One region of the Desulfosporomusa polytropa genome, then DNA from elsewhere that is predicted to be linked to it. Evidence: riboswitches for the same ligand, from Rfam matches in the RefSeq annotation. Region 1 holds a riboswitch; each other region holds the start of a gene.
What was found. Region 1 has a riboswitch for molybdenum cofactor ahead of ACZ449_RS17465 (sigma-54 interaction domain-containing protein). Riboswitches for the same ligand answer to the same signal wherever they lie in the genome.

Region 1 (4,250 bases):
TCCAAATATGTCGAGTATCAAGTATTTCAGGTAGCGAAATGAATTTTGAAGGAGAGAAGATGGTTGTTTAATTTCGACAATATGGTATATATAATTATATCTTTCTACAGCAGTGAGCGAATTCCTGTATAGACAGTAATTCGCTCACTGCTTTTTAATTAGGTTATAGTATCGTGGGGGCAGTTTAGTGCCCTGGTTTTATAAACGGGAAGTTTCCTAATTTAAAACTATTTTAAATTCCGCCATTGGGAAAATTCCTGGAATAAGGAATTGGTCAATTAAAGGCTGTTTTACTATATATAGTACAATTTCCTCTAATTGACCACTTTATATTGTATAATGACACCTTGGCATGCTTTATGCAAAAAGAATAATAATAGATGCAGGTCTTTTTGTTTGAGAATTTATTCCAAAGGGGGAAAAGCAATTTTGTAACAGCGGTACATCAAGCAGAATGATTTGACTCGAATTGAAAGGACGTGACAGTGTGAATAAAAGAGTGGTTAGTCTATTGGCGGCAGTAGCGATAGTATTGCTATTTTGCCTTATGCCCATTCCGGAAGGTCTGAACCGGGGAGGAATAATTTCACTTGGACTTTTACTCGCAGGTATTTTGCTGTGGATTACGGAAGCTATGCCGTTGGCAATCTCCGCGTTGTTATTAATGGTGCTAATGCCATACTTGGGAGTAACCAATTTCCCAACCGTTTGGGCTAAGTTTATCAGTCCGGTAATTTTCTTTGTTATTGCCGCGTTTGGATTAACAGTAGCTTTATTAAAAACCAACATACCACTGAGGCTAACAGCTTCTTTGATGAAATGGTCAGGAACAAATGCTCCTAAATTGGTGTTTGGTTTTTTGCTTTGTACTGCTCTTGTTTCCACAATCGTAACTAACACTGCAGATTGTGCATTGTTTATGGGGCTGGCGTTATCGATGCTTCGGGCAAATAATTCGATACCAGGGAAATCCAATCTAGGCAAATGCTTGATGATGGGAGTACCAATGGCTGCTATGGTGGGCGGCGGAGTTACTCCGGCAGGTGTATCCATCAACATTATGGCAATGAATATGTTTACCAGTCATACCGGTATTACGATAAAGTTTCTTGATTGGGTCGTTATGGGGCTTCCTATGGCGATTATCCTTTTACCGATTTGTTGGTGGTGCCTGATTAAGACGTTTAAGCCGGAAGACATATCAGAAGAATCCTTGCAAACTGTTTTAAAACAGGCTGATGCACTTGGACCATTGAATATAGTGGAAAAAAAGGTTTTGGCAATCGTAACTCTTATGCTTGTGTTCTGGGTAGCCGGTAATTGGGTTCCGGCTCTTGATGCAACTGCTGTCGCAGTGTTGGGCCTAGTTGTTATGTTTTTGCCAGGAGTGGATTTATTAACATTTGAAGAACTGACTAAAGGGGTATCATGGAATGTTGTCTTGCTGATCGGCGGTGTACAATCACTAGCTGCGGGCATATTGAGCACAGGCGCTGCAGCCTGGCTGGTAAAATCGGCGATGTCTCTTGTCGCTGGCGCCAGCAATACAACAATTATGGCTGGCGCAACTACACTACTCTCATTCTTGCATCTTATTATTCCGGTTGGACCGGCTATCGCAGGTATGACGACGATTCCATTGGCAGATTTGGCGGCATTAACCGGCATTAGTCCTGTAGCTATGACGGTTATGGTAGCTTTTTGGGCGGCCATATCCTTTGTTTTGCCAATTGACTGTGTACCGCTTATTACCTATGGTTTAGGTTACTATAAAATGGTTGATATGTTTAAGGCAGGTTGGTTTCCCACAATTGTATTGATTGCTTATTGTACCTACGTTCTTCCTGTCTTGGCGCGTATGTTGGGATATTAGATGAAAAAGTATCCGATATATCAAAAGAAAATAGGTTTAGCGTCGTTTGACTAGCAAAGCCCTCATACTGTTTAGTGAGAAGCCCCCCAATCGTAATAAAATTGATTACGATTGGGGGGCTTCTGCATGGATGACTATAGGTAATCTCGTTTTACGCTTAGCTAGTTAAAATGAGCCTTAAAACATTGAGGAGATGTTAAAGGTGGTTCATTAATTGCCGAAATATTTTTAATTAAACAATTAATTTTTGGCAGGATTTTATAGTCATATCAAGAATGATTATAATCATAAGATGAGTTCCAAGTCATCATTGCCCATGTGGAAATGATGACCGAAGGGTATGAAGAGTAATTTTTGTGCCTGCCTGTATTGTGCGAAGGAAGTCTGGTAAATCAGGCTTTCTTTTTTTAACTTGTTGAGTTGGTACGGATTTATTGACGAAATGGAGGTATTTTAATGATCTTAGTTTGTCAGAAACCGGATATTAATGATATTTTCAGTTCAATCAATAGCGATAAGTTCTTTTCCAAGGAGAGCTGGAAAAATATACAGCAATGTAGAATTAACTTTTTCGAAGATGCAGAAGACCCCCGAAATAGTCAATATGTTGACAAAGAAATAGCTAGATCTTGGATATACTTGCGTGATAGGGGTATAAACCCTAATTCTCTGGTAACTAAAGAGTGGTTAAATTCCGAAGCACTGGAGAAAACGATAGAAAAAAACAGACTTCTCATTGAAGTTACCAATTCGATTATCAGAAACTTTAAATATGTAATGTTTTATTCTGGTTATATTATATACTTGATTGATAAAAATGGGATAATACTTCTCCAGGATGGTGATTGGGAGAGCTTAGTTCCATTCTCCAAACAAAAATCATTAACTGGCTTAATTGTGAATGATACTAGTATGGGCAACAGTTCCCACATGTTGTGTATGTATCTAAAAGAACCAGTGCAGTTGCTGGGACCGGAGCATTACTCAGCTGCTTTTCAGAATAATATTGCCTCAGCTACTCCCCTATTTGATGAACATGGAGAAGTAATTGCCTCCCTGGTATTGTTAAGTCAAGCTTTGGTAAATCCCACCTGGGAAGACAGCTTGCCAAGGCTAAGTCTGCATACCCTTGGCCTTATTATTGCTATGGGTGTGGCTATTGAAACTCAAATAAAACTTATAAAGAGCAGTGACAATCTTATCCGTGCCAATAATAATTTAATGCAAGTTAATGAGAGTCTAGAAACCTCCTATAATATGCTGGAAGCTACCCTGGCATTCACAGATGGGGGATTAATTACAGTGGACAGATTCGGCGATATTACGCATATTAATCAGAAAGCTAGTCGAATATTAAGGCTGACACACTCTGAAGCTATCAGTAGAAATATTTCAGACTTTCTTACTGACAAGTCGTTTATAACAAAAGCCCTTACTTGTGGTGAGCCTGTTAGTTATCGGGAGACAACGTTCAAAATTGGTAAAAATGAGGAAAACTACATTTTGACTATTCGCAGTATGCATAGTCAGGACCCCCAAATAATCCGGGGAGCAGTAATTCGAATCGTTCACCCCGATAAAATTAATGCTCTGGCAAGCCTGCGAGCAGGGTTTCAGGCCAAGTTTGGATTTACTGATATTATTGGCGATTGTAACGAAATAAAGAAGGTAAAGGATATAGCACAACGTTTTTCTTTGTCCTCGGAAAACATTTTACTTATTGGCGAGAGCGGTACTGGGAAAGAACTCTTTGCGCAAGCAATCCATAACAATTATTGTCCCCAAGGCCCTTTTGTTGCTATTAATTGTGCGTCTATGCCGAGAAGCTTGATTGAAAGCGAACTGTTTGGATATGAAAGCGGTTCATTTACCGGTGCCGATAACCATGGTAAACCTGGTAAAATAGAGTTGGCCAATGGTGGCACTCTCTTCCTGGATGAAATAGGCGATATGCCTTATGAGGTTCAGGCAGTACTGCTGCGGGTGTTGGAGGATAAACAAGTCATGAGAGTAGGTGGGAAGCGGTATCAAGAAGTTGATTTCCGAGTTGTAGCCGCAACGAACCGCAATCTGCTTAAAATGGTCCAAGAAAATCAGTTTCGAGAAGATTTATATTATCGATTATCAGTCCTGAGAATTTCTATCCCTCCCTTACGTCAGCGAGAACATGATATAATACTGCTGTGTCAGTACTTTATCCGCACTTATTGTGATAAAACTGGCAGGTCCAAACCACAAATGAGCCCTGCTGCTATAAAAAAAATTCTGGAATATAATTGGCCGGGAAATGTGAGGCAATTGGAGAATGCAATTATTTATGCGATTAATATTACCCAGAGTGACGTCATAAATGTAGAGCACTTACCTTATGAAATGG
Region 2 (4,250 bases), 730 kb from region 1:
GGCGCTGCCGATATTTTTTGTAAATGTTCCTCAGTAAGCACACCAGTGAAATAAGAGACCAAAAAACCCACCACAATGCCGGCTAATACCGAATATTGCCGCAAACTTTCATTTCCCCACACATGCATAAACATAATTACTCCTAGTGTGACAAACGCTATTATTGCTTCCGATCCGTCAGAACCTTTTCCGTCTCCTACAAAACTAAAAAAAGAGTATTTGATCAGAGAAATTGCTAGCATCACAATAATTAAGCCCGTTATTTCCACCGGGAACAGTACCCGCATTTTGTGTACCACTCTGCTAAACAGTGCTTGCGCTATTCCCGCCACGACTGTCATTCCCAGCATCAGGTGTAGGCCGCCAGTCTTAATTGCCAAAACGGAAACAGGAAAAAATAAGGAATTCGTTTCCTGAGCACAGAAATACCCGGAGCCCACCGCTCCTTTATTGCATGACTGTAATATCGTCCCAATTCCCATAGTGATCATCATTAAACTTACCAAGCTTTGTGCCAGTTCTGTTGAACCGCCAATTGCCGAAACAATAAGCACCGGGAACATTAGATCAACAGAGAGTGCGATAATTTGTTGCAATACCAACGGCATCAATGTTCGAAGCGGCGGTTTTTCATCTACATCGTAGATAATATCGCTTGGTTTCTTGCGTTTCATATTTGACACAGACAACCTCCCTTTACTAAAAAAAGAACCATACCAAAATATTCTTTGCAATCCACGAATTTCCTGCAAATTCATAAACGCCTTTTCTATTTTGGATTCCACCACTTAAGCGCAAAAATAGACGTCATTTCAATAAAATAAAGTTTCTCTCCAATTTTTAGTTTTTTGAAAGGTTTTTTCTATCAGACTTGTGAAAATGCTTTGATTCCTATATCATTAAAATGCAGTTAGGTTTTCTTAAGATATTCAAAGGAGATGATAGTAAATGAAAAACTATCGACCGGACATCATGCGAATTCTTTTAGGTTTGTTGCTGCTTACGCTGGTGATGGTGACTGTACCAAATCCGGCTTCAGCCGCAAACACAGCCACGCTGGAATTGATTAACAATCGACCAGAAATTGTATATGTAACTTTTCATGGTTGGGATGCCAACCGTAATACAGATTATACCAAAGGCTGGTTTATTATCAATCCTAATTCCTCTACTACAATTACAATCGAACATTATGGTGATTGGGAACAAGTCCTTGGTTTGTATGCCATATCAAACAGTTGCGTCTGGCAAGGCGATCCCAATGCGAATCTATCTGATCCAGATATTTCGTCACCAGTTAATACCGCTAGTAATTTCCAATATTGGGGTAAAGGTGGAGAATATGTTAGCTCGAAGGATTGGACAACTGTCTATTTCTTTTCTATTAAGGAAAACGGAGCCCACGGTCAATTTTCCTACTCCTTTGAATAATTGAATCTCGCCCGTATAGCGGGCATTTTCTTCGCTATGTTTAGATGCTGGGTGCGAAACCAGACCTACATAAGCAAAAGCCGCCAATTGTCTGCACGATTACAGATAATTAGCGGCTTCTCAATCTTTGAACAACCTTAATTTCACTTTGTATCTAGCCAACTATTCTTACGAATTAACTTGTGGCCCCTCAGTTGTAGTCTCAGTTGCATCTGTAATCGTAATAACCGCATGATTCAGCACATATTGGACTGCCTTGTCTGCTTTTAAATCAAACGACACTTTGTTAACTAGTGGACCAATGTTCTCTTTTTTGGCGTTTTCTCGTGCCATACCGATACTAATACCGAATGCCTCAATGCCATTATTTAATTCTTCGTCAGTTACTTCGAAATTCTTCTCTTCAATAATTTTTTCCAACAGACAATTGGATTTGATAACTATTTTAGCGTTTTCCCACATTTGTTTTTTGAAACTTGCAAAATCCATATTGTTCATCTGAAGATACAGTTCAATGGTTCCTCCCTCAGCTTTTAAATGGTTTGTAAACTCCTCTAGCATCGACTGAGCTTGCTGCATGACAAGGGGTTCGGGAACATCAAACTCACATGCATTCAATAAAGCCTTAATAACAGCTTGTTTTTTCATATTCAAATCACGCTGAGAAGCCATTTCAACAATCTTTTGCTTAGCGTCTAAACGTAATTCCTCCAGACTATTCAATTTTGCCACTTCCTGGGCAAACTGATCATTTAATTCTCTAAGTTGAATGTTTTCAACATTTTTTACTTTTACCTTGAAAAATGCATTTTTACCAGCCAATTGAACTGCCGGATGTTCTTGGGGAAAGCTAACTTCAACATTCAACTTATCGCCTTTTTTTACCCCCACCAATTTTTCCTCTAAGCCAGGAAAAAATGAATCTGAACCAAGAATTATCTTACAATTTTCTTCTTTTCCCCCAACATCAGTATCTTCTACTGTACATTCATAATCAATGGTTACTGTATCTCCAAGGGCGGCATGTTCTTTGGCCTTATCAATGACTGTTTTGTTTTTCGAACACAAGTCTTGCAAATATTTCTCAATATCCTTTTCAGTCACTTCGTACGGTTTTGGTACTTTGATTTCTAAGCCTTCCAGTTTTCCAAGGCTAACTTCAGGTTTAACTGGTACACGCACCTTAACATTAACCGGTTTTCCTTTTACGATATATCCTACTTCAATATCAGGTTCGCCAATAGTTTTTAAATTCAGTTCCTTAATGGCAGCATAATATTCATTTGGTACAACAAAATCAATAGCATCTTCATAGAGCACTTCTGGTCCATATTTCGATTCCAATCTTGAACGTGGTGCACTCCCTTTCCGAAAACCAGGGATATTATATTTTTTAACGTTCTTTTTATACGATTTTTCAAGACCTTCCTCAATTTTTTCTGCTTCAATCATAAACTCCAAGTAAGCTTCACTGTTTTCTACTTTTTCTAATGTTGCATTCATAAGGTTCATACTCCTTTTATTCAATTATCGATCCAATTTTGAGGCTCCTACTTAAATAAAAAAAGAAGCCTGATTTACCAGACTTCCTTCGCACAATAGGGGCAGGCATAAAAATTACTCTTCATACCCTTCGGTCATTACTTCCGGAATGGAAACTAATGACTCGGAACTCATCTTTATTATATAATTTTCTTGAAATTTCTATAAAATCCTGCAAAAAAGTCAACTAGTTACCCGGAAAACTTTTCGACAATTTACGACAAATTTCTACTCTTTCAGATTATTCCACGGATAAAACAAAGTAAGACGCCATACGCTATGTAATAAGGTGAACAAATGTACCAAAGAGTTAAATTTTCGCTCTATAACAGTTAGCAAGCACAACAGGCTCAGCGAGACCGAAACGATCGACGCCAGAAAGCTCTAAAAATTCATAGCAAATCTATAAATTGGAGGAGATATCATGACTAAGCCCGAAGCTTACCCTGTAGAACCGCCAAATGCCCCTAGGCGTACAAAGAATAATGACAACGATATACCTGAACCACTTTCAGGATCTAAGAAAGTAAAAAATCAAAGTCACACTGGTCAGCGCCACGGAGAAGGCTCCTGAATTTTTATTACACAATGGCGAATACCTAAATTTATAACCGCTAATAGCCATTACGACAAATGAAGTTAAGCCCCCGGCTTCACACACGCCGGGGGCTTAACTATATATCAACCAGTTTTTCATCAACAAAAAAGCTGCAACCGATTATATATGTTGCAACTCGTTTGTAACGTCATTCGGATTTTAAAATATCCGCTTGTTCCTTATGGGCAGCGGCCTTTTTCTCAGCGACTTTTTTCAGTTGTTTTTTCTTATTTTTAGGGCTTTTATCTCCCATTCGTTAAACATCTCCTTTTATCTAAAACCTATAATCATTATACCACCCTTTGCCATATAGATTATTTCAATCGCTCTACCCATTGCCTTATATCCGCTCAAAAAGAAACTATAGAATCTAAGTTATTCATAGTTTCCGCTAATTTCTCCCGAATCAGCCCGTTTTCTCACTTTTTCTCAATATACCATTTTTCGTCCAAATTACTTTATCTTGTTCTTTTGGGAAAGGGACAAAAATACTATTTCATCGATTGACATGTATCGCAGAAAACCGTGCATGTCGGATCCTCTCGCATATGGCCTGCGCCCCATTCGGCCAGCTTCATCAAAGGCGGTATTATGCTCTTGCCCTTGTCAGTCAATGTATATTCCACTCTTGGCGGAACTTCATTGTACTGCTCACGATGGACAATACCGTCTGCTTCCA
Region 3 (4,250 bases), 2.3 Mb from region 1:
TTCTGGGCAAACCATTGATAATCAGAATTTTCTTTTGCATCTGCTCTCTCGTCTCCTTTATTATTCAATAATCTATATTTCAGGGGATTTCTTCATCCCCGAAATACGCATAATCTTACCATGATTAGCTGCCTTTGCCAAAGCCACATTCCGGGTAACGACAATCTTCACATACTAGACATAACCCACCATGCCCCAGTCTGGTAATATCTTTGCGTGATAGTTCTTCACCAGCTAACAGGCGGGGAACTACCAGGTCAAACACCGTACTCTTGTGATACATGACACAGCCTGGTAAGCCAAGAACCGGAACTTTTCCTAAATACGCCAGCATAAACATCGCGCCCGGCAGTGTAGGCGCCCCATAAATAACAATCTGTCCTCCTGCGGCCCTGATGCCCGAAGGTGTTACATCATCTGGATCGACAGACATACCACCGGTAGTCACAATCATATCGGCACCTTCGGCAAGCAAACCATGAATAGCTTTAGCAATCATAGAAATATCATCAGGTACAAATACCTGCCGCAGAATCGAACTTCCCAAATATTCAAACTTATCCGCCAATACTGGTCCGAAACAATCCTTGATCCGGCCATGATATACTTCACTACCGGTAGTGACAACACCCACCTTACAGGCTTGCAAAGGTTTGACCTCCACCACCGGATAGTAATCAATCCCAATTTGTTCAATTTGTTGAAGTTTCTCGGCCTCAATCACCAACGGAATAATTTTGCAGCCTGTAACCTTTTTCCCCGCATCCACCATCTGATTCGTGTGTAAGGTAGCTGCGGCCACTTGATCAATATCGTTGATCCTTTCCAATGCTTCTGTATTTATTTTTAGCAAGCCAAGAGTATTTGCTCTTATTTCGACCTTACCTTCTGAAGCCTCATCTAAGTGTAGACCTTGCCCTGCTATGGCCTTAGCAAATCTGGTTGCTGCATCATTCTCATGAATAGTTTGCGCATTTACTTCCCAGACATAAATATTTTCCTTGCCAATATCCAGCAACCTCGGGATATCTTCTTTGCAGATAACATGTCCTTTCCTAAAAGCTTTGCCTTTGCGTTTTCCCGGAATAATTTCAGTGACATCATGACAGAGAACCATACCTTCTGCCTGATATACAGAAACTGCTCTCATTGATTGCCCTCCTTAGCTGATTCTCATCTACATACAACGTGTTAAATATTTTTGCAGGTAGGTGGTGCGTTGGCAATGTATCACCTACCTGCGCCTGCAAACTTCTTTACTGCGGAATATATACCTATGTAATTTCTTGCAATACTAAATATTTGTAATATATAACTGCAAGATTTATACCAACTATAAATACCTCCCAAAAAATTAAGAATCAGTAGGGTTTCACCCTGCTGATTCTCTAAAATTCTGCTACATGTACCTCAATATGTTCACAAGTGTCACTTAAAACTGTCACATAAAAGTGACAGTTTTATCCACTATTTATATATTTCGTACTGTTTCATTTTTCTGTACAAGGTATTTCGCGAAACTCCCATGCTTCGCGCTGTCAGACTAACATTTCCTCTATGGGTAAAAAGCATCTCAAGAATTTCCTGTCGTTCATGTTCCTCTAGCATAAAACGCCGCCCCTCTCTCCCACAAAAGGATTCTGCAGCGTAATGGATTGAAGAAGTCTGTTTCTCGGTATCGGTAACAGCTGCTTGCAAATTACATATTTCTTTCGGCAAATTCTCTAGATTTACTATTTGCCCTTCTGTCAGACTGGCAATCCGTTCTACCACATTCTGAAGTTCACGCACATTCCCCGGCCAATCGTAATGCACAATTCGGTCAACCACTTCTGTAGTAACTACGAAATTTCGACCATGTTTGTCTAGCTTTTCCAAAAAGTAATTAAATAATGCGATTATATCCTCTGAACGTTCTCGCAGCGGCGGTATTGTAATAGATATAACATCTAATCGATAATACAAATCTTTGCGAAACGTCCCTTTTTCGACTTCTTTCAATAAGTTTTTGTTGGTAGCGCAAATCACTCTTACATCAACAGGAATTACCTTATCACAGCCAATTCTATTTACTTTTCTCTCCTGTAATACCCGCAAGAGCGCTACCTGCTGCTCTAATGGCATATCGCCGATTTCATCCAAAAATAACGTTCCCTCACAGGCGAGTTCGAATTTACCTGGCTTGCCCCCGCGTTTAGCCCCGGTAAAGGCACCATCGGCATAGCCGAATAGTTCACTGCCAATAAGTTCCCGAGGTATGGCTCCGCAGTTTACCGCGATAAAAGGCCCGGCATTACGCTCACTCCGATTATGGATAGCCTGGGCAAATATCTCTTTGCCTGTACCACTTTCGCCTTGAAGCAGCACGCTGGATATTGAGGTCGCAGCAAGAGAGGCTATCCTGACGGCTTCCAGAATGGCTTTACTTTCGCCAATAATATCACTAAACTGCAAGGTCCCATAGTTTCCATTAAAACGATTCACCAAATTTTGAATTCGTTTAATGGGCCGCAGAATAATAACGCCGCCTGTCACAATTCCCTGTTCATCGGTAACAGGCTCCCCTGAAGCCCAAAATTGACTGACTTCACCATTAATATCCAGCAAGACTTCAGTATCTGGACAGGATTCTTTGCACATTAGCATCCTTCGAACAAAAGTATTTTTAGTCCCTAAAATACTTTCCACCTGAACTCCGCGGGTATCCTCAGACTTATTTATACCAAAACCAAGTATTTTTTTGGCAACAGGGTTCAGTTCGCTAATAACTCCATTATTGTCCACCATAATTACGCCATCAGACATCGTATTGAAAATATTCGTCAACCGGTTATTAATTACACTTAGTTCCTTATTTTTCTTGCGAATCCCCAACTGCGCCATAATTGCTTCCGCTGCCGCCATAACCATCCCCAGTGTATGCAGATGCGCAGCAGTCGATTTGCCGGAAACATCTAAAATTCCTAGCACGTTTCCCCACTCATCAAGTATCGGGGCTGCCGAACAGGTCAGACAGTGATGTTTGCGGCAGTAATGTTCAGATCCTGAAACCTGAATCGGCTTCCCTGTAACCAATGTTGTACCAATGGCGTTAGTACCAGCCTCAGCTTCACTCCAACTTGCTCCTTGAAAAAAGCTCACAGTCATTGGATTCGTCAGGGTATCCTTATCGCCAAAAATTTCCATAACATAGCCACGCACATCAGTTAGTGCCACAACAAATCCAGAGCCTGCAACAATTTGATACAAGTTATCCATAAATGGCTTAGCAATAGTAATAAGGTCCTTATTTTTCCGCAACATAACCTGCAGACTAGCAGTTTCCAATCGGTGATGAATTGCTTCATCATTGGGATTAACCTTGGCTTGGCGACACCTTACCCATGAGTCCAAAATTTCTGGTCTAACCGAGTACTTATAACTTTTGTCAGCACTTTTTAGAGTGGCTGTAAATTTTAGCCACCCGGCCCAAGTACCATCAACTGTGTTCTCGGCATACATAGCCATAAGTTCATCCTCCTGTACTCATTTTTCAAAATACCATTTCCCGAAAAAAACAAAAAACAGAGCACGCCAAAAGGACGAGCGCTCTGTCTCAATAACTAGCACTGACTCCTTTCCGCACCGGGAGGCTTATCGGTTTCCCAATAAACCCGTTGACCTGATGGTCTTAGTTTCCTTTAGCCCACCAAATTCGGAGTTACTGAATATTCAGTTCAGTTTATAGTATTCGGTATTTATGACGAAACTCCTGCACATCAAGTAAATAGGTTTGAATATACTGGAAATCCCTTTACCTAATTTCAAAAAAGACCACTACGCTAACTCACCCATTATACATGCTGGTAGCCGTCCACGATAACCTCAAGTTGTCCTGTATGCGGATTAAATATCAAGCCGTGAATAGGTACATCCTTAGGGATAAGTGGATTATTACGGATTTTTCTAACTACTTCTTCTATATTATCTACCGGATGATGAAAGTGATCTATCCAATTTATTAACTCTGCTTCTATCATTTTGATGGCATCTGGTGAAATTCCACGTGCTAACATCTTTTGAATAAGACTGTCAGCTGTTGTATGAGCTAATCCACAGTCAAAATGCCCAATCACCATTACTTCTTTTACACCCAGCTCGAAGATACTTACAATTAAGCTGCGAATCGTAGCTTCAAACGGACCAGTCACCGAATTCCCGGCATTTTTTATCACTTTTGCTTCGCCACGTTTGATGCCCATTGCTGGCTC
Region 4 (4,250 bases), 1.8 Mb from region 1:
TTTGGTTTTAAAACCATTGAACGACAAGAAATACCGGAAGATTTATTAAAACAGTCACAGCTAACTGCTGCTTGTCCTGCTTGCAGTACATGTATGAGCGTAGAGTTAGAGTGAACCAAATAAATTATTCGTAAGTTTATAATTTTGAGGGGGGAATTGTTGTGGTCAGTCAAACCCATCTGGATACAGAAATACTGCTAAAGGAAGCAAATAAATCTATTTTATTTACTGCCAATAGGCCTAACCTTGTCATGGAGAAAGGCAAGGGAATGTACTTATGGGATACAAATGGAAAGAAATATCTGGACTTCATCGGTGGCTGGGCAGTTACTTCTTTAGGACATTGCCCGGAAGCTATAACTAAACCTCTTGCACAACAGAGTGCAAAATTAATCAATGCCAGCCCAGCCTTTTATAATGTGCCAATGATTGAATTTGCCAAACTACTTACTGATAATTCCTGTTTTGATAAAGTATTTTTTGCCAGTACTGGGGCGGAAGCTAATGAAGGCGCTATAAAATTAGCACGGAAATATGGCACGAAGTTTCTTAACGGAGCATATGAAATTATTACAGCAATTGATAGCTTTCATGGACGGACACTTGCAACCATGTCAGCTACCGGTAAACAAAAATGGGAAAGCCTATTTGAGCCAAAGGTTCAAGGATTCAAGCATGTTCCACAAAATGACCTTGTTGCAATACAAAAGGCAATAAGTGCCAACACCTGTGCGATTATGTTGGAGCCGGTGCAAGGTGAGGGCGGAGTTTTTGAACTTGAAAAAAATTATATCCGATCATTACGTGAGTTATGTAATGAAAAAAACATTCTTTTGATATTTGATGAGGTTCAAACAGGTATTGGACGGACAGGAAAGCTTTTTGCTTATGAACATTACGACATTGAACCTGATATCATGACTCTTGCTAAAGGCATCGGGGGAGGATATCCTTTAGCTGCCTTATTGACAAAAGAAAAGTTTGATATATTTGAAGCTGGCGACCAGGGAGGAACTTACTCCAGTCAACCGCTTGGGATGGCAGTAGGTATGGCAGTTGTGAATGAAATTATTGATAAAAATCTATCTAAGAATGCGGAAAAACAAGGTGAGTACATTCGGCACCAACTAACTAGCATTGCCTCAAAATATAATTTAACCAATATTCGAGGCAAGGGACTTTTGATTGCATTTGACTTGCCGGTAGAAAAAGGCAGCGAAGTGGTCAGCCAATGTCAAAAAAAAGGATTGTTACTGAATTCGCCACGTCCTGCTTACATACGGTTGATGCCACCATTAATTGTTACTTTCCCGGAAATTGATGAGATGATTGCAATACTTTCTGACGTATTGACAGAGGTATTAAGTGAATAAAATTTGCAGCTTTTTAAGGGGGCTGGTTTATTATGTGCAGCATGAAAAAACGCGTAGCTGTTATTACGGGAGCGGCTTCGGGAATTGGTAAAGCTATTTCTTTGTTATTGGCTCATAATGGATACTATGTTTTTTTATTTGATAAGGATCAGAAACAGTTGCTTCGAGCTATAAATGAGGAGTTTGCTGCTGATAGTGCCGATTACTATTGTGGTGATGTTACTATTAAGGAAGATGTGGAAAAGGCTTTGGCGCAATGCGTCCAAAAAACAGGCCATATTGATGCATTAATTTCAAATGTCGGTATATTAGAAAAAGCTGATTTTCTAAAAATGACAGAACAACAATGGGACAAAACAATTGATGTAAATTTAAAAGGAGTATTCCTTTGGGGCCAAGCGGTAGCAAAATGGATGGTCGAAAATAACGTAAGTGGCGGTATTGTAAATATTGCATGTATGCGGGCAAGTCTTGTTGGGAAAAGTATGTCAGCATATGCCGCTGCAAAAGCAGGGGTACGTATGCTGACAAAAGCAATGGCAGTTGAACTGGCCCCTTATAAAATAACCGTCAACGCAGTTGAGCCAGGAAGGACCCAGACTGATCTGTTGCAAAGGCATATAATAGATAAGAGCGGTGAAGAGCTACGACAGAGATTAATTCCGCTTGGAAGATTTGCAATGCCAGAAGAGATAGCGCAAGCAGTGCTTTTCTTGCTATCAGATCAAGCGCAGTATATTACAGGAGCTTCAATTCCGGTAGATGGTGGCTACTCAATTGAAAAGGACTAAAGTTGACATTGATTAATAAAGTGCCGCTTAGTCATATTCTCGCTATGGTATTTCCCATTAGCAAGACCTCAAGATCGAAAAAAATCTTGCAGGTCTTTTTTATAATGCGAGCAGAGATTCCGTAATACTCTTAAGGTTATTTGTCAACGATACAAGGATATTGACATAGGCTTCAAAAGTGAAGTTGTCTTTAGTCGATATAGTTTCTTGAATGGCTTTATGGGTGTCCACAAGGAGTTCCTGAAGTGCGTATTTTGAATACTCTAAGTCGGTTAGCGTGTAGCAACCGGGTTCGCAGTCGACCAATAGCATAATTTTCCCGTTGTTTAAAATATCGCTGTTAGCATGGATTCGTGAATACATAATTATCCCCCCTTAGTATATTTTGTTTAGACATAAAAAGTTAATTGAAGCGATAAGAAAAGCTTAAACTAAAATATGCCAAGCCTATCCAAAACGGAAAGGGCTTGGCAATAAAATTCAAGGCGAGCGCAATGGAAAACACAAAATAGACGCAAAGATTGCGTCGCCCGAAAAATTGCACTCCTTTCCAAAAAAAATGCGGGAAGCATAGCCGTTTCCAGCTATACCGATCGGCCGAACACCATGCCAGTAAAGGGTTAGGTAAATCGGCTAAGGAGCAGCAGTTCAATTATGGAATTTTGATAAAGGGTTATTGGGTAATTTAACCTAACATAAACATATATAAATAATCCTGTTAATAGTAAGTATAAATGTTTGGTATTGCATAAATCAATGGGGAAGATAAATATTTCCTTATTTTACGATATTTATTTTTAAACAAAACAGAACAAAAACAAATAAAAACAGAATAATAAATTTAAATTTATCGTTTATGTTGACTTGTATTTAGTGGTATAATAATATAGTTTTAAAGGGAAATCATGGCTAATTGCGCGAACATACGTCTAGGTGTTTTGTTTGAACGCGATACGTAATAATGAACTAGGGCAGATGCTTCCGAAAGAGGCTGTAGAGGAGGTAGTTTATGATTTGTTATAAACCGATTGGTGTCATTCAGTCGCCGTTTAAAGAGCCAAAAGGAACGCCTGTTCAACCCACTGCGGCGCAGGATGTGGAAGGCATTATTGAAATATATCCTGAGTATGGAGAGGGATTGAAAGATATCGAAGGCTTTTCGCATCTGATTTTACTTTATCACCTTCATTTAGTAAAAGAATCTGGTTTAGTAGTTAAGCCATTTCTGGGTGATGAATTGCATGGCATATTTGCTACACGATCTCCGGGAAGACCAAACTCAATTGGCTTTTCAGTAGTGCGTCTTATCAAGGTTGAAGGAAATAAACTCTTTATTCGGGATGTAGATATTATAGACAGAACTCCGCTTTTGGATATAAAGCCTTATGTAGCAAAATTTGATGCTCGGCAAGATATAAAAGTCGGGTGGTTCGAACAGAATATGCATAAACTTTTTACAACGAGAGATGACGGGAGATTTGCAAAATAGTTTATGTTGCATTTACCTCCTGGCTAGAGCCAAGCGAGGCTAGGAGGTGCAATTGTAAAATGAGTTCATTGCTTGTGATGAGAGAAAGGGAGAGTGTAACTGTGTCTGACGTAACAATAACCGATGTCGGTGCCATTCGGCCGATAGGATATGTTGAAAGCCCTTGGCAAAGTACCTCAGCTGTCCCACTCGGCGGTGTAGCGGCAGTTATCCATATTAAACCAGAGTATCAACCTGCTTTGCAGGGCATTAGTGAGCATAGTCATTTGTGGATTCTAAGTTGGTTTGGACAGGTTGATCGGTCAGTATTACGGCTACCATCGAAATTGAATCCGGATCTAGCGGAACGCGGCGTATTTGGACTGCGGAGCGCTGCGCGCCCCAATCCCATAGCCTTAACGTTGGTCAAGCTGGAAAAGGTTGAGAACGGTCGGCTGTATGTATGTGATCTTGATGCTGTAGACGGTACGCCAGTGTTGGATATGAAACCATATTTTGAAGCAGATATGGTTTTTTCTCCTAAAACCCCGTATTTGCCGCCACGCAAGTACAAGACGCGAAAGGCGTTGCTGCACAAGCGGGCCTTGGCACATCATG

Region 2: it holds a riboswitch for molybdenum cofactor, as region 1 does, so the genes downstream of both, tig (trigger factor) here and ACZ449_RS17465 (sigma-54 interaction domain-containing protein) in region 1, are expected to answer to the same signal.
Region 3: it holds a riboswitch for molybdenum cofactor, as region 1 does, so the genes downstream of both, ACZ449_RS06680 (sigma-54-dependent Fis family transcriptional regulator) here and ACZ449_RS17465 (sigma-54 interaction domain-containing protein) in region 1, are expected to answer to the same signal.
Region 4: it holds a riboswitch for molybdenum cofactor, as region 1 does, so the genes downstream of both, ACZ449_RS25770 (hypothetical protein) here and ACZ449_RS17465 (sigma-54 interaction domain-containing protein) in region 1, are expected to answer to the same signal.

The regions. Positions count from the first base shown of each region.
Region 1 covers NZ_AP042400.1:3,343,762-3,348,011, reverse strand. The annotation lists gene ACZ449_RS17470 (SLC13 family permease) at 488-1,873, shown strand; molybdenum cofactor riboswitch at 2,159-2,271, shown strand; gene ACZ449_RS17465 (sigma-54 interaction domain-containing protein) at 2,330-4,250, shown strand, end outside.
Region 2 covers NZ_AP042400.1:2,611,893-2,616,142, forward strand. The annotation lists gene ACZ449_RS14125 (uracil-xanthine permease family protein) at 1-674, opposite strand, end outside; gene ACZ449_RS14130 (hypothetical protein) at 949-1,431, shown strand; gene tig (trigger factor) at 1,600-2,934, opposite strand; molybdenum cofactor riboswitch at 3,002-3,115, opposite strand; gene ACZ449_RS14140 (small acid-soluble spore protein P) at 3,398-3,547, shown strand; gene ACZ449_RS14145 (winged helix-turn-helix transcriptional regulator) at 4,063-4,250, opposite strand, start outside.
Region 3 covers NZ_AP042400.1:1,032,306-1,036,555, reverse strand. The annotation lists gene ACZ449_RS06690 (molybdopterin-dependent aldehyde oxidoreductase) at 1-40, opposite strand, end outside; gene ACZ449_RS06685 (molybdopterin-binding protein) at 125-1,150, opposite strand; gene ACZ449_RS06680 (sigma-54-dependent Fis family transcriptional regulator) at 1,468-3,507, opposite strand; molybdenum cofactor riboswitch at 3,598-3,712, opposite strand; gene ACZ449_RS06675 (beta-class carbonic anhydrase) at 3,834-4,250, opposite strand, start outside.
Region 4 covers NZ_AP042400.1:5,109,481-5,113,730, forward strand. The annotation lists gene arsN2 (arsenic resistance N-acetyltransferase ArsN2) at 1-114, shown strand, start outside; gene ACZ449_RS25760 (acetylornithine/succinylornithine family transaminase) at 162-1,373, shown strand; gene ACZ449_RS25765 (SDR family NAD(P)-dependent oxidoreductase) at 1,406-2,164, shown strand; gene ACZ449_RS25770 (hypothetical protein) at 2,264-2,527, opposite strand; molybdenum cofactor riboswitch at 2,690-2,817, opposite strand; gene tsaA (tRNA (N6-threonylcarbamoyladenosine(37)-N6)-methyltransferase TrmO) at 3,174-3,653, shown strand; gene tsaA (tRNA (N6-threonylcarbamoyladenosine(37)-N6)-methyltransferase TrmO) at 3,713-4,250, shown strand, end outside.